Regions from separate parts of the Vibrio sp. DW001 genome, predicted to be linked through region 4. Evidence: predicted binding sites of a transcription regulator. Region 4 holds the regulator's gene; each other region holds the start of a gene.
What was found. The regulator CRP, encoded in region 4, controls carbon source genes, mostly activating them, when cyclic AMP is high. The targets are predictions, from matches to a motif close to TGTGANNNNNNTCACA.
Positions count from the first base shown of each region.

Region 1: L3V77_RS21210 (glycogen/starch/alpha-glucan phosphorylase) is a predicted target of CRP. The motif match lies at 2,275-2,290, and genes of this name have one in related genera.
Region 2: deoD (purine-nucleoside phosphorylase) is a predicted target of CRP. The motif match lies at 1,783-1,798, and genes of this name have one in related genera.
Region 3: L3V77_RS13885 (NupC/NupG family nucleoside CNT transporter) is a predicted target of CRP. The motif match lies at 2,809-2,824, and genes of this name have one in related genera.

Region 1 covers NZ_CP091976.1:848,497-852,717, reverse strand. The annotation lists gene L3V77_RS21210 (glycogen/starch/alpha-glucan phosphorylase) at 1-2,102, opposite strand, end outside; gene malT (HTH-type transcriptional regulator MalT) at 2,666-4,221, shown strand, end outside.
Region 2 covers NZ_CP091976.1:740,365-744,585, reverse strand. The annotation lists gene L3V77_RS20730 (lactate dehydrogenase) at 1-902, opposite strand, end outside; gene deoD (purine-nucleoside phosphorylase) at 957-1,667, opposite strand; gene hpaR (homoprotocatechuate degradation operon regulator HpaR) at 1,956-2,381, opposite strand; gene hpaA (4-hydroxyphenylacetate catabolism regulatory protein HpaA) at 2,416-3,312, opposite strand; gene L3V77_RS20710 (p-hydroxyphenylacetate 3-hydroxylase oxygenase component) at 3,551-4,221, shown strand, end outside.
Region 3 covers NZ_CP091975.1:3,039,133-3,043,353, forward strand. The annotation lists gene deoC (deoxyribose-phosphate aldolase) at 83-859, opposite strand; gene L3V77_RS13885 (NupC/NupG family nucleoside CNT transporter) at 1,395-2,666, opposite strand; gene L3V77_RS13890 (TatD family hydrolase) at 2,857-3,645, opposite strand; gene L3V77_RS13895 (DUF5363 family protein) at 3,653-3,790, opposite strand; gene L3V77_RS13900 (BMP family ABC transporter substrate-binding protein) at 4,159-4,221, shown strand, end outside.
Region 4 covers NZ_CP091975.1:3,505,971-3,510,191, reverse strand. The annotation lists gene groL (chaperonin GroEL) at 1-75, shown strand, start outside; gene L3V77_RS16045 (hypothetical protein) at 128-301, opposite strand; gene L3V77_RS16040 (hypothetical protein) at 298-471, opposite strand; gene L3V77_RS16035 (hypothetical protein) at 638-862, opposite strand; gene L3V77_RS16030 (GNAT family N-acetyltransferase) at 1,002-1,475, shown strand; gene crp (cAMP-activated global transcriptional regulator CRP) at 1,554-2,186, opposite strand; gene L3V77_RS16020 (phosphoribulokinase) at 2,433-3,302, opposite strand; gene L3V77_RS16015 (YheU family protein) at 3,393-3,605, opposite strand; gene L3V77_RS16010 (hydrolase) at 3,621-4,221, opposite strand, start outside.

The DNA of each region.
Region 1 (4,221 bases), on a different replicon from region 4:
CCATCAACATCCAAACCAAAGATGTAGATATTTTCATCACCTACTTCTTCACGAATCTCCACGTTTGCACCATCCATCGTACCGATAGTTAACGCGCCGTTTAGAGCCATCTTCATGTTGCCTGTACCAGACGCTTCTTTACCTGCGGTAGAGATTTGCTCGGAGACGTCAGCAGCAGGAATAATGATTTCCGCCATGCTTACACGGTAGTCTGGGATAAATACAACCTTGAGTTTGTGATTAACACGTTTGTCATTGTTGATCTTCTCTGCCACTTTGTTTGTCGCGTAAATAATCTCTTTAGCAAGGTGGTAACCCGGCGCCGCTTTTGCTGCAAAAAATACAACACGTGGTGCCATATCAAATGTCGGGTCGTTCAATAAACGATGATACAAAGATAGGATGTGCAGCAAGTTTAGATGCTGACGTTTGTATTCATGAAGACGCTTAATCTGGACATCAAAGATGGCATTGGTATCAAGTTCAATACCCATGTTTTCTTGTACCCAGTTGGCTAGACGCTGCTTGTTTTCTTTCTTAACAGCCATATATCGTTTTTGGAACGCTTTATCTTCTGCAAATTTTGCTACTTGTGTCAGTTGATCAAGATCGGCTGGCCACTCAGTACCAATTTTCTCAGAGATTAAGTCCGAAAGTCCTGGGTTACAGAACTTCAACCAACGACGAGGAGTCACACCGTTAGTTACGTTTTGTAGCTTGTTTGGATACAGCTCATTGAACTCAGGAAATAGATCGCGCTTAACCAGTGCAGAGTGAAGAGCCGCAACACCGTTGACCGCATATGAACCAACAACACATAGGTTTGCCATACGCACCATACGGTGGAAACCTTCTTGAATAATAGAAAGCTTACGTTGTTTTTCAACATCACCAGGCCACTTAGCACGTACATCGGCTAGGAATAGGTGGTTAATCTGATAGATGATTTCCATATGACGAGGAAGAAGACGCTGAATAAGTGATTCACTCCACGTTTCTAGTGCCTCTGGCAATAACGTATGGTTAGTATAAGCAAACGTTTTTGAACAAATAGCCCATGCGGCATCCCAAGAAAGATCACGCTCATCCATCAGAATACGCATCAATTCAGGAATAGCGATTGTTGGGTGCGTATCGTTAAGCTGAATGGTTTCATATTTAGGTAAGTCGGTTATTTTATGACCCGCCGCATCATGACGACGTAGAATGTCTGCCATTGATGCAGCACTGTGGAAATACTGCTGCATTAGACGAAGTGTTTTACCCTTTTCGTGGTTATCGTTTGGATAAAGAACTTTAGTAATGTTACCCGAGTCGATCAGCGCATGCTGTGCTTCAAAGTAATCACCATTATTAAAACTTTCCAAGGAGAATGGTGCGATTGCACGACATTCCCAAAGGCGCAATGGATAAACTGTATTACTTTCGTAACCAACGATTGGAAGATCCCAAGGCATACCTTGAACTTGCATACCTGGCACCCAACAACGTTTTTCTATACCGTTAACAAACTCAGAATCAACATGGCCATAAAAACCAATTTGCTGCGCATATTCAGGACGAGCAACTTCCCATGGGTAGCCTTCAACACCGCGCCACGCATCAGGCGCTTCTTTTTGATGACCTTGTTCAAAAGATTGTTTGAATAGGCCATATTCATAATGAAGGCCATAACCAATTGTTGGAAATTCTTGAGCTGCGCACGAATCCATGAAACATGCAGCAAGACGACCCAAACCACCATTACCTAGTGATGGGTCTCGTTCTTCTTCAAGCAGGTCAGAAAGGTTCTGACCAAGTTCAGTCATCGCGTCCGTAATTTGTCCGTACAAACCCATACTAATCAGGTTATTACCTGTTAGGCGACCGATTAAAAATTCTAGAGAAAGATAGTTAACGCTCTTCGCGTTTTGAATAGCCTTGTCATTTTCCGTTTCTAATAGGTCAAGTGTGGTCAATTCAGCCAATGCGCGTCCCATTGCTAGGTACCAAGCTCTAGAGTCAGCATGCTCTATTGTGGTCGCATAAGTTGCACTTAGATGTTTCTTAACACTAGCTTGGAAAGAGGCTTTATCAAATTTCTTTTGTTGAGTTGGTTTCATAGCGAAATCTCATTAATTATCAATTTATCTGTGGCATATCCTGCATTGACTTAAGTAGCAGAACATCCTCCCATAAACGTGGTATCGGAGGAGGAGTAGTTAGGGCGTAGATATCTACTCCTACACAATTCAAGATCTAAATCACACTACTACGGTTAATTTAATAAACTTAAGTGATTCAGGTCACGTGTACATCTCTTTACCTCAATTAGCCATAAATCGGCTAAAAATGACCTATCGAAAAAAGTAACTGAAATATGTCGATTTGGTCACAAAATAATTAAAGCTTAGAATTGTTTCAGCCATACTAATATGTACAGATGAAATAATTAATTACATCATATCCTAGCCGTAATGTGACAGGACACGCAATTGTGGGGCGTAGATGATCATTTACATGCGCTGGGTCATACATATTTGAGAATAGTCATGTACGACAGGGGGACCCTTAACGTAGGATTAACTTAACCGAGAAAAATAAGCGTATAAGTAGCCCTTTCTACTGTCTAAATACTAAGAGCGGGGTGACTCACCCAGTTCAAAATAACTCATTGAATATAAATATGTTGATACCTTCAAAATTAACTAGACCCGGTCGTTTGCATAACGCGATAGTCAGACCAAGAGTGCTAGATTTACTGCAACAAGCGCCTTTCTATAAGCTTGTACTTTTTCGTTCGCCTGCGGGATACGGCAAAACCACCATGGCTGCCCAGTGGCTGGCAAATAAAAGTGCCGTAGGTTGGTATAGCATAGACGAGAGTGACAACGATCCATCTCGTTTTGTGAACTATTTCATTCAAGCTATCAACAAAGCAACAGATGGAAGATGTCCCAGTTCGCAAACATTAGCAGAGAGGCGACAGTTTTCTTCACTTCACTCTCTCTTTGGAGAAGTTTTTGTTAAACTCTCCGATTATTTCAACGAGTTTTATGTGGTGTTAGATGACTATCATCTTATCGATTCAGATGAGATCCACGAAGCCATGCGTTTTTTCTTAAAAAACATGCCTGACAACATGACACTTGTTGTCACTAGCAGAAGTACACCACCTTTGGGAACGGCTAACTTAAGGGTTAGAGATCTCATGATCGAAATCGACAATGGTTTACTCGCTTTCGACACTGAAGAAACAACCCGATTTTTTAATCAGCGCGTCTCTGAAGGTATCGATGATGCCACAGCCTCAAACTTACAAACCTACGTCGAAGGTTGGCCTTCGGCTCTGCAATTGATCGCCCTACAAGCACAGCATCATAAGCGAACACTTGCGCAGTCAGCAGAATCTGTTTCTCAATTTAATCATGCGCATTTATGGGACTACTTGATAGAAGAAGTCTTTGATTTGCTCGATGAAGATACGAAGCATTTTCTGATGCAATGTTCGGTGCTAGAGACATTTAATGACGCCTTGGTGACAGACCTCACCGATCGAGAAGACTCCCTCGGTATGATTGAATCACTCAATCGTTTTGGACTCTTTATCTATCACTTAGAAGGTGAACAAGATTGGTACCGATTCCACCACCTCTTTGGCGAGTTTCTTGCGCATCAAAGAAAAGCACGCATTGCAAATGAAGAAGTTAAGTTGCACCAAAAAGCCGCGATAGCCTGGCTTAAGTTAGATATTCCATATCAAGCTCTTCGTCATGCTCAAAAGGCAAAAGATGACGCTCTTATTGCTAAGATCATAACCAACTCTGGCTGGAAGATGTTTAATCATGGCGAGCTGATTATATTAGAAAATGCAATAAATCAATTAGATAAAGACTTTTTGTATAGCAATATGAAGCTATCCCTATTGCGAGCATGGTTATCTCAAAGCCAGCACCGATACAATAAAGTAGAAGATATGTTAACCGTTTCTCTTTCCGAGATGAAAAGTAGAAAGATAATTCTCAGCACTAATGACCAAGGTCAAGTAAACGCCTTACTCGCACAAGTTGCGATTAATAAAAATGATCCTGTACTTGCTCTTGAACTGGCTGAATTAGCATTGAGCCAGTTAGATACCACTATCTATCGTAGCCGGATTGTTGCCACTTCCATTGTTGGTGAAGTTAACCACGTATTGGGTAAATTAGATCGCGCATTGCCTCTGATGCAACAGACCGAGAA
Region 2 (4,221 bases), on a different replicon from region 4:
TTTGACGGATAATCAAAACGTGTCATGTTACCCATAGGATCTTCCACATTTCCTCTAGCAAGAATCACCTGATATTTTTCATCAATACGTTCGCGCAGATCGTGGGACTTAACCTTAATGTCTATATTCGCTTCGGATAGATAGCTTCGAGACACATAACGAGCTGCAGAGCTATATGGGTCATGATCTACTGAGCCGGTAGGCTCTTCATTTGTTGAATAGTTGATATGCTGGGAAAGAATATACCCAGATTGGGCCTCGCCTGTTGCAAACCATAGCACGCCATTATTGCTTTTTGGTTGTAACGGCATAAAGTGCGAAGCGAGGTGATAATGTTCTTCGTGGTTTACCCAGCGAGCATCAAACATCGCTAACTTTCGGCGACATCGACTTGCAATATGGTCTACATGGTCATAAAAGGTTTTAGGGTTAATCTGTAATTTACGGCACACTTCTCGGACTGAAAAGCTCATAAACAGAAGGCCGAGCAGATTTTCTTGAAGCTGAAGCTTGTTGTTCGCGCCGGACCACTTGTCTACAAAAGTCGATTGGCACTCTTTGCAGCGATAACGTTGCCTGTCACCGCTATATCCAAAAGCATGATAGAGGCTTTTATGGGTATGAACGGAAAGACCAAAGTTATAACACTCTTTGTTGCGACAAGCAGGAAGTCCATCACTATGAACTTGGCGTAGACGCGTCAGTTCATTTAGGACTTCTTGATTATTAAGTAAGGGGGGGAAAGCACCACATTCCCGACAAACCATCGTTGGACGCTTAGGATTTACGTGTTGTAGAACGTATCGTTCTGCATCACTCAAACCAAAGTTATCACACGCCAATGTTTTACAAAAGTTGAGTTGTAAACCATCTGCATCCTTGGGTAGTTTGCCGTTTGACACGATCGCCCCCTCAGGAAATACTGGAGCTGTCAGAAAACACTGACAGCGATTAAATTAGATGTTGATTGCAGTTTCTAATGCAACTATCATCATATCGTTAAATGATTTTTGACGATCTTCAGAGCTTAGCTTTTCGCCACGAATAATGTGGTCTGATACGGTAAGAATCGTTAACGCTTTAGCATTTAGATCGGCTGCCACACCGTAGATACCTGCGGCTTCCATATCCACACCGAGGATACCCAGTTTTTCCATTTTTCCGAAAATATCGGCCTCAGGTGTGTAGAAAAGATCGGCAGAGAAGACGTTACCTACTTTTACTGGAACGTCTTGAATACGAGCTTGTTTTACCGCTTCTTCAAGCAGACCAAAATCGGCGATAGCCGCAAAGTCATGGTTGTTAAATCGGATACGGTTTACCTTGGAGTCAGTTGATGCACCCATACCAATAACAACGTCCATTAATTTAACGTCGTCACGAACCGCGCCACAGCTACCAACACGGATAACGTTTTTCACACCGAATTCTGCAATCAATTCGTGTACGTAAATGCAACACGACGGGATACCCATACCGTGGCCCATTACAGACACTTTCTTACCTTTGTATGTACCGGTATAACCGAACATATTACGGACATCACACACTTGCTTCACATCATCTAAAAATGTTTCTGCAATATACTTAGCACGTAGTGGGTCACCAGGCATCAAAACTGTCTCTGCAAAGTCACCTAGTTGAGCGTTAATATGTGGGGTTGCCATGTCGATTTCTCCGATTAAAATGGGGATAAAATTAGTAACTTATTTATCAATTACTAATTATGTTGAAATTATTTGTTCGCTTAATTGAATATTAGCGGCAATAAAACCATCCACATGAGATCCAGATCACATTATTTGTGAGAATTTAATATGCTGGACCATTTGATAACTAAATCTGTTGAATGAGAGAGAGCAATCGATTTGCTTTTGTTTTTAGGCCAACTAAAGCAGCGTTACGGCCTTAAAATGGAAGGTAGCACACTGCCCATTTATTGCTGTCGTCACCGATTAGTTGTCTCTGATATCAATTAATTCTTCAAGTAATTCAGTAAGCTGATTGTATTTCTCGTCACCAAGTTTTTCTTTTAATAACACATATTGCTTGTCGACATCGATACGAACTCTTTTCACTAACTTTTCTGCTTTGTCGGTGAGACGAATATTGACACGTCGTTGATCAACTTCCGATTTTATTTTGCAAACATAGTCTTGTTTTTCTAATCGATTGATCACGCCTGTTAGACTGGGGCTTAATATACAAGAGTCACTCGCGAGAGTCGTAAAATCTATTTCGCCGTAAGCAAAGATGATTCTCATCACACGCCATTGTTGGACTGTTAAGTCGTTTGCTGACAGTACAGGACGAAAGTAATCAAGGGTTACGTCCCTCGCTTTTATCAACTGCAGTGGCAAAGAGTCTTTAAATTTTGTCATGTTTTACCTTTCTAGTCTTTTATAGATCGTAATTCTAAGTAGACGTTGTTTTTAATTCAGAATCTTGAAGATGATTGCGGTACTCCGTTGCAGTCATCTGTGCGTATTTTCTAAAAAAACGTGCAAAATAGGCTGGATCTCTAAACCCAAGATCGTAACCTATTTCAGACACACTTTTTGGTGTGAACTGTAAATGGCGTCTTGCTTCTTGCATCAACCTATCAATAATGATCTTTTTAGAGGAAAGCCCACTGACTCTACGGCAGATATCATTAAGCCTAGAAACAGAGATCCCTATACTGTCTGCGTACTGGCTTAATGCCCAATGTTGGTGGTATTGATTCTCTACAAGGTGGTTAAAATTATGAAAAATGGTGACATCCACACTGCGGTTTCTGGTCTCGCTCTTATAACTATTAGAAAGTCGCATTACCTCGATAAGTACAAGTTGCAAAATAGATTGAGTTGCACGCTCTTTCATCATCGCACCAGAATCCATTTCTCTTTTCAGGTGAGTTAGAAAATCTAATATAGGATTGTCTGTTTCAAGCCTAGTACAAAATGGCTTCATTTGATCCACCATAATATTGTTTATCCCACTCTCCATGTCTAAAAGTCGCCAAACCAGTTGCTGCTGAATAGTGAGGACATACCCTGTAGAGGTCGCTTCGGTCACAAAAGAGTGGGGGACTGCTGGAGGGGTGAAAAACAACGTAATACCTTTGAAAGAATAGTGTTTATCATCCAAATGAACGTGCGTTTTTCCTTCCATTACGATATGCAGTTGATAAAATCGGTCGTGATAATGGACAGGCATATTCCGACCAAAGAAACTCGCCAAATTGTCCAAGTATTCAAAATGTAATTCCGCATCTGCGTACTTTTGATCGTAAACTTGCCCAATAATAATGTTAGGGATTTCTCCAGCCACCTTGTAACTCCAATTCACGTTTAGTAATCACTCGTGTTGCCGTGTCAGATCACATTTTCGTACAAAACAGTTAATATGTTAATTACTTTCTGCGAAAAGTGCAATTGTTGTCGTGCTTAGTCCATTTTATAACTATTTATTTAACATGATAATAACAAATGTTCAGAAGCCAAAATTATTTATTTCGACCCACTAGGTGAATTTGTTGGGTAAGTTGCAAGATTAAAAGGAAGTAACCATGAAACGTGAAAACTCATTATTAGAGCAAATCAAAGAAATCCTACCTACGATTGCAGCCAATGCTGCTCAAGCTGAAATGGATCGAACACCACCTGAAGAGAATATCCGTCTCTTAAAAGAAATTAAGTTTTTCCGAGCATTTCAACCTAAAAAATATGGTGGCCTTGAAATATCGTTACCTGAGTTTACCGATTGTGTCGCAGCGATTGCTGGTGCATGTGGTGGTACAGCATGGGGCGGAAGCCTACTTGCCACGCATAGCCATCAAATGGCGATGTTTTCTGAGAAAGCACAGCAAGAATTTTGGGGAGAGAATCCGGATGCAACAGCAAGCAGTAGTATCGCACCGTTTGGTAAAACAGAAAACACAGAAGGTGGCGTCATCTTTAACGGAGACATGCGCTGGAGCAGCGGATGCGACCATGCTGACTGGGCCATCCTCGGATTCCACCGACTTGATGCGGATGGTAACAAAGTCTACTGCTTTGGTGTGGTACCAAGACATGAATACACAATTACTGATGACTGGCATGCCGCTGGTATGAAATCGAGCGGTACTAAAACATTAGTACTGAGAGATGTTTTCATTCCTGATCACCGTATCGAGACAGCGAAAGGCATGATGGAAGGCGAATCGGCGGGCTTTGGTCTGTACCCAGATAGCGATAT
Region 3 (4,221 bases), 470 kb from region 4:
GCTTTAAAATTAAAAAAAGGAATCATTCCCCTAAAGATACGATAGTTTACGAGAACCTATCCCTAGGGGCGTTTTCTTCTATTTAGTAAGCGCTTGGATCCGCAACTTCTTTCGTTACTTCTAATGTATTGAGTAAGCTAGTTAATAAGCTTGATGCACCAAAGCGGTAATGCATATTATCCGCCCATTCAGCACCAAGAATATCGTCTGCCATCGCAAGAAAGGCAGCAGCATCTTCAGCTGTTCGTACTCCACCCGCTGGTTTGAAGCCAACCTTTTCAGCTACACCCATATCGCGAATAACTTTCAACATTATTTCTGCTGCTTCTGGTGTCGCATTAACAGGCACTTTACCCGTCGACGTTTTAATGAAATTTGCACCAGCGTCAATAGAAAGCTCTGACGCGCGCTTAATGAGTGCTTCTGTTCTAAGTTCACCCGTTTCTATGATCACTTTTAGTAAAGTATCACCACACGCTTCTTTACATTGTTTTACCAACTCAAAACCTGTCTTCTCATCCCCAGCAATAAGCGTACGGTAAGGGAATACAACATCAACTTCATCAGCGCCATAAGCGATAGCCGCTTTTGTCTCTGCTACTGCGATAGCAATGTCGTCATTACCATGAGGAAAGTTTGTAACCGTTGCAATGCGAACGTCAGGCGTACCTTGTTCACGAAGTGTTTTCTTAGCAATTGGTATAAAACGAGGGTATATACATATCGCAGCCGTATTACCTACCGCTGTTTTCGCATCATGACAAAGCGCAATCACTTTTTCATCAGTGTCGTCATCATTTAGCGTCGTTAAATCCATAAGTTTTAGTGCACGTAGAGCTGCAGCTTTTAATTCGCTCATTTCTATCTCCGATCAAAATATTCAATTTGTTTACCGAAAAGCGTACTCAGTCCAATCTAGTATAGATGGTAGTGTATGAATCGCTTTTAGGTTACGAAATGAACGGACTTGGTTCCTTGAAGACTTAGTAACGATTCCGTCGAATCAACCTACTAATTGCTATCCCTGTCACCGCACAGTACCAATTTGTCTAATGGCACAACAATCTGTGATTGCGGTGTTTATCTAAGGTAATACGTCGTGTATTACCTACTGGAAAAATATGACGTATTCACTTGCTTGTGTTCTCGTTTTTCTATCTATCCAGATCACAAGCTAATACGTTTTCCAGATGTATATATTATAGCCATTACAACAGAATGTGATAGGGGTATCATTTAACGCAAACGTTTTGTATCTCAAAAAAGTTCAAATAAACGCTGTGGCGTAACTGTTTTTCAATTTTGTTTGGCTTAAGACAACAAAAAACCGTAGCAATTTCTTGCTACGGTTTTGATTCAGCATTATCTGTACTGTTCTCTATATTGCGACAAACTTAGAATGCAGCAAGAGAGATACAGAAACCAGCAATAGTTGCAGCCATTAGGTTAGACAATGTACCAGCAACAACCGCTTTAATACCCATACGTGCGATATCATGGCGACGACCTGGTGCAATACCACCCAAACCACCTAATAGAATGGCGATAGATGATAAGTTTGCAAAACCACATAGTGCGAACGAGATGATTGCCGTCGTTTTCTCAGTCATTACTAGACCTGTTGCCGCGACTACCTGAGCATTTTCACCCACGTACGGTACAAAGTTCAAGTAAGCAACGAATTCGTTAACGATAGTTTTCTGACCGATGAAAGAACCCGCCAGTGTCGCTTCTTCCCAAGGCACACCGATAAGGAATGCAAGAGGAGCGAAGATCCAACCAAGAAGAAGTTCTAGGCTTAATGATTCCATACCGAACCAACCACCGATGCCACCAAGGATACCGTTGACTAGCGCAATTAGGCCGATGAATGCGATAAGCATTGCACCTACGTTAAGCGCAAGTTGCAAACCAGCAGACGCGCCGCCAGCAGCTGCATCAATAACGTTAGCAGGTTTATCATCGCCACCGTCAAGAGCATCTGCAACATCACTAGCAAATTCTTCAGTTTCAGGTTTGATTATCTTAGCAAACAGTAATCCACCAGGTGCGGCCATGAAAGAGGCTGCGACTAGGTATTCTAGAGGAACACCCATTGAAGCATACCCAGCAAGTACACCACCTGCTACTGACGCTAAACCACCACACATTACTGCAAACAGCTCAGATTGAGTCATTTTAGGAACAAACGGACGAACCACTAAAGGTGCTTCAGTTTGACCTACGAAAATGTTAGCTGCTGCGGACATAGATTCAGCTTGAGACGTACCCAAAGCTTTTTCTAATGCGCCACCAAGAATTTTGATTACCCACTGCATTGCGCCGATGTAGTAAAGCACAGATATTAGTGAAGAGAAGAAGATTAGTGTAGGTAGCACTTGGAATGCGAAAATAAAACCAAGACCATCTACTGAAAAGCTCACTAGGTTACCGAAAAGGAAACTAGTACCGCTTTTGCCGAAATCGATCACGCTAGCGACACCGCTAGAGAAACCACCGAGTAAATCTTTACCCCAAGGCACGTATAGTACGAATGCACCTAGAATAAATTGGATAGCGAATGCACCACCCACAGTTCTTACATTTATTGCTTTGCGGTTGTCGGATAGAAGTACTGCGATTGCAATGAGTACTACCATGCCGATTAGGCTCATAAACAGGCTCATGGTTTATGGCTTCCTTATTTAGTTAAATGGCGTGTGATAAAATTGGTGCTAAAAAGCGAGGCGATTATAAACAGACCCCAAGATATAAAGTAATGGCAAAGTCACACTTTTGTACTGCACTCACCATTGATTCATACAGAAGTGTGAACGCAATCGCATTTACATCAGAAAACGTTCAACAATGAAACATTTAACTACATTCTCGTTCACAAATTGCATACATCGACTTGCTATTTTCAAAAACCTGCTCTGCAATCGTTTGCTCAGATTCACTTCGGAGCACGTTCAGTTCATTTAGTATGAGTTTTAAATTCTTGGGGTGATTTATTTCACCTTGGCGACCCAAAATCGGCATGTCAGGTGAATCCGTTTCTAACACCAACGAACGAAGAGGTAATTGAGAAATGGCGTCACGTGTCTTTTTGGCTCTAGGGTATGTAATCGACCCACCAACACCAATATGAAAACCGAGGTTAATATATTCCATTGCCTGCTGATAACTCCCGGTAAAAGCATGAATCACTCCACCATAGCGAGCTTTATTTTTTTTCAGTAACTTGATTATATCTTGGTGTGCCTTTCTGGAATGGAGAATCAATGGAAGATGGTATTTATTGGCTAATCTAATCTGTTCTATAAATAACTGTTTTTGAACCCCCTCGGACTTGCGAGATTGATAAAAATCTAGCCCACATTCTCCTACAGCAACACAACGACTACTTCTGCCTGATAATAATGTATCCAATAATTCAATATGTTCATCCAAATGCTGGTCAATGAAATAGGGATGCAACCCCAGAGAGAAAAACACTCCTCTACTAGTATTGCTGAGCATCTCTACTCTTTTCCAATTAAAAGCGCCACAACCAGGAACAAGAAACTTAACAACCCCAAATCGCCTTGCTATAGCGATCTCTTCTTCTACATCTTCTAAGAATTCATCTCTATCTAAATGGCAGTGTGTATCGAAAAGTTTTATATGATCCTCATTCATTTTTTTTCTCTTTTGGCTCAAAAATATCTTCTTTTTTTATTGGTACACAGCAACGTTTTTGTTCTGGTGTTAAACCAAGCGATTTACACCATTCATCATAACGCTTAATGGCCTTTTTAAAATTCTTGATCATAATCATATCTCCTAAAAACCAACACACTCTTTCAGTAACCCTATATCCCTTTAGCCTTTATTCTTACCTTTTCTTCTAGAAAACGCCTAATTTGTGAGAGCTAGAATCCAGAGCTGGAATGCAACCAAGACACCCTACCCCACGAAAACGTGATCCAGACCAAGAATTATCGTACTACGATGTTCTATTACCTAGTTTACCTGTGAGCGAAACGCTTTTTTTTTTGCCAAGCAAACGATAAACTTACGGGCGATAACTGTTTATGTGTACATAATTGCACAAGACCATCAACGCAGTTGCATATAAATATAAATGGCACTCATTTGTTCGTTTGAGTTTGGGATAAAAACATAGGGATTCTTACAGTGAAAAAAACTACTCTTAAGCTATCTGCATTAGCACTAGCAGTATCTTCTTTTAGCGTGTTC
Region 4 (4,221 bases):
CCAGCTAAAGATTCAGGTGGAATGCCTGATATGGGCGGCATGGGTGGTATGGGTGGTATGCCAGGCATGATGTAAGAAGGATTTAGCTTCTCGTCACTGAATGACTTGATAGCGGCGTTGATTGTGCTCATGTACAGACGTACATTCCGCGCATTCGCCTTGCTCTCAAGTCACACAGTTTAGAGAACCCTAAACCTTGTTGTAGTAAAAAACCGAAGTTTATCGCTTCGGTTTTTTTGTGCGAGTAGTAATGGTTTGCTCTTATCGTTGATAGTTTGATAGCGGCGTTGATTGTACTCATGTACAGACGTACATTCCGCGCATTCGCCTTGCTCTCAAGTCACACAGTTTAGAGAACCCTAAACCTTGTTGTAGTAAAAAACCGAAGTTTATCGCTTCGGTTTTTTTGTGCGAGTAGTAATGGTTTGCTCTTATCGTTGATAGTTTGATAGCGGCGTTGATTGTACTCATGTACAGACGTACATTCCGCGCATTCGCCTTGTTCTCAAGTCACACAGTTTAGAGAACCCTAAACCTTGTTGTAGTAAAAAACCGAAATTTATCGCTTCGGTTTTTTTGTGCGAGTAGTAATGGTTTGCTCTTATCGTTGATAGTTTGATAGCGGCGTTGATTGTGCTCATGTACAGACGTACATTCCGCGCATTCGCCTTGCTCTCAAGTCACACAGTTTAGAGAACCCTAAACCTTGTTGTAGTAAAAAACCGAAGTTTATCGCTTCGGTTTTTTTGTGCGAGTAGTAATGGTCTGCTCTTATCGTTGATAGTTTGATAGTTTGATAGCGGTGTTGATTGGGCTCATGTACAGACGTACATTCCGCGTATTCGCCTTGCTCTCTAGTCACACAGTTTAGAGAACCCTAAACCTTGTTGTAGTAAAAAACCGAAGTTTTATCGCTTCGGTTTTTTGTGCGTGTAGAAAATGGTTCAATTACTGGTTAGGCTTACCAAATATTAATTATAAGTTAGAAGAGAAGTGACGAAGTGCAAAGTACTATCCGGATACGACCATATGCCCCAGAAGACGCCTGTACGTTGAGAGCGTTGTTTTTTGATACTGTGCGTAGTGTAAATAGAAAGGACTACTCTGAAAGGCAAATAGAAGCTTGGGCATCAGATGAAATTACGCTTGATAGATGGCAGGTACTTCTGGATAAGCTTGTGCCTTTTGTCGCCGAAGTTGATAACAAGATAGTGGGTTATGCCGATCTTCAATCTGATGGGTTGATTGGCCATTTTTATGTCGATCACAATCATCAAAGTATGGGGATTGCTGGTGCTTTAATGCAACAAATCCTCCAGCAAGGTAATAAAAGCAAAATTCCTCGACTCTATTCACATGTCAGTATTACTGCGAAGCCTTTCTTTGAACACTATGGGTTTAAGGTAATAGAAGAGCGACAAGTGGATCTTAGAGGGCAAACACTCATTAATTATAGGATGGAGCTGCGATTATAAACCAATGCGCGTCTTTTCTTATGGCATAAAAAAAGCAGCGTAAACGCTGCTTTTTAATCAGTGCTGTTTGTGACGGTATTAACGTGTACCGTAAACTACGATAGTTTTACCGTGAGCAGAAATTAAATTCTGTTCTTCAAGCATCTTAAGAATACGACCAACGGTTTCACGTGAACAACCTACAATCTGACCAATCTCTTGACGAGTGATCTTAATTTGCATGCCGTCTGGGTGAGTCATCGCATCTGGTTGTTTTGCCAAGTTTAGAAGTGTTTGAGCAATACGACCCGTCACATCTAAGAATGCTAAGTCACCAACTTTTTGGCTAGTCGTTTGTAGACGGCTTGCCATTTGAGCTGAAAGACGCATCAAAATGTCAGGATTAACTTGAATAAGCTGACGGAATTTCTTAAACGAAATCTCAGCTACTTCACATGGTGATTTAGCACGAACCCATGCGGTACGCTCTTGATCTTCTTCGAATAGACCTAGCTCACCGATGAAGTCTCCTTGGTTAAGGTAAGAAAGAATCATCTCTTTACCTTCTTCATCCTTGATAAGCACAGCTACAGAGCCTTTCACAATGTAATACAGAGTTTCCGCTTTTTCTCCAGCGTGAATAAGCGTACTTTTGGAAGGATATTTATGAATATGACAATGCGAAAGAAACCACTCTAACGTTGGATCGGTTTGAGGTTTACCAAGAACCATAATTATCTCACTATTATCTGTAGGGCCTGTGCCAGCAGCTTTCCTTTGCTGTATCCCCATATTATTGGTGACGTTAGCATAAGATTTTAAATTCATAGCTGCAAGCTACACATGTATATAGGTTAAGAATAGTATCCTTTTTTGCAGTCAATTTCTTGATTTTGATCGCCCTGATTTCCCGTTTCTCTAAGCAAAACTGTGCACATCGTCACGGTATCAGAACTAAACTGCATTCAGGCTCAATTTTTAGCCGATTTTCCCGGTTTCTATTAATTGTTGTAGAACCGGTCTGATTATTAATTCCATAGCAAAACTCATTTTTCCTCCTGGCACCACCAGAGTATTATGGCGAGAAACAAAAGAGCCATCAATCATGGCTAAAAGATATGGGAAGTCTACGTTCTTCATTCCACGTAATCGAATTACAACAAAGCTCTCGTCCAAACTCGGTATCGCTTTCGCGTTCAGTGGGTTTGAGGTGTCAACAGTTGGAACCCGTTGGAAGTTTATGTGAGTCCGTGAAAACTGAGGGGTAATGTAGTTAAGGTAATCATCCATAGAACGAACAATGGAGTCGGTCACGGCTTCTCGTGAATGGCCTCTGTCTCGCGTATCTCGTACAAATTTTTGGATCCACTCAAGGTTCACAATGGGGACCATGCCGATTAATAAGTCAACATGTTGTGAAACATTGATATCGCCATCGACAACTGCACCATGTAAGCCTTCATAAAATAGAACATCGCTATCTTCTGCTAAGTCTTGCCAAGGAGTGAATGTGCCGGGCATCTGATTATAAGGCACAGCCTCATCAAAGGAATGTAAGTATCGTCTTACTTGGCCTTGACCTTCATCACCATATTTTCTAAAAAACTGTTCAAGGGCAGGGAAGTTATTGGCTTCCGCACCAAAGTAACTTATGTGTTTGCCTTGTTCTTTGGCTTTTCGAATTTCAATGTCCATTTCCGGACGGGTAAATCGGTGAAAACTGTCACCTTCCACCCACGCGGCTTTCACGTCCATCATACTGAACATTTTTCTGAATGCTTCAGATGTCGTCGTTGTTCCTGCGCCAGATGAACCTGTAACTGCGATAATCGGATGTTTTGCTGACATGAGATTCCTTGTCGTTACATTGATGATAATGCTGATATGAAATTAGTGTATGAGATTCTATAAAAAGAATAAACGCTTTACTTTTTGTTATCAGAACTCGCGCTTGAGTTTTATGTCGACGGTTTCGTGAAGCTCAGAAAAAACAATCACCGCTTCTCCTGTTTTAAGCTGGGTTCGTACCTGATTGACTTTATCGTCTAAGGTGGTTTCGCTTTGGCCGTAATCTGTCCCCTCTCTCAATACAAACTCTTTGATTAGATTTTCAAGCGTCTCACTATCTATTTCTTGCCATGGAATGATCATAAAGCCTACTTTTATTCATGATGCGATGTGTTGGTAATACTTGGGTATTGCTTGTTCCAGCCAAAAAATGGGTTTAGTCAAGGTTCCGGACAAAAAGCCCACATGACCACCTTGTTTAAATAGGCGGTAGTGTATGTTTTTGTTCAATGGAAAGTTGGGTATTACCGCTTGAGTCATAAATGGGTCGTCTTCGGCATGAATGACCTGCAAGGGGATGTTGACCTTATTAATAACATGGATGCCAGAACATTGTTGATAATAATCGTTAGCATTTTTAAACCCATGTAACGGTGCCGTTATCATATCATCGAAGCCATAAAGCGTTTTTAAGGCCTTTAGATCCTGCGTTGAAACGCCAAGTTCCGACACAAGTTGATTCTGTTTCTGTAACGCATTTTTCTTTAGAGAGGATAATAGGTAGTTTCGGTAAACCTTGGAAAATCCTTGTTCAATTCTTGATGAACATGCCTCTAAATCAAGAGGTGCAGAAACGACGGTGGCCGCTTCTACTATAGGGTCGTGACTGTATTTGGCCAAATAATTAACCAGCATGTTTCCACCAAGCGATATACCAATGGCGACCTTCGGCTGATCTGGGAACATGTTTTGTATATGC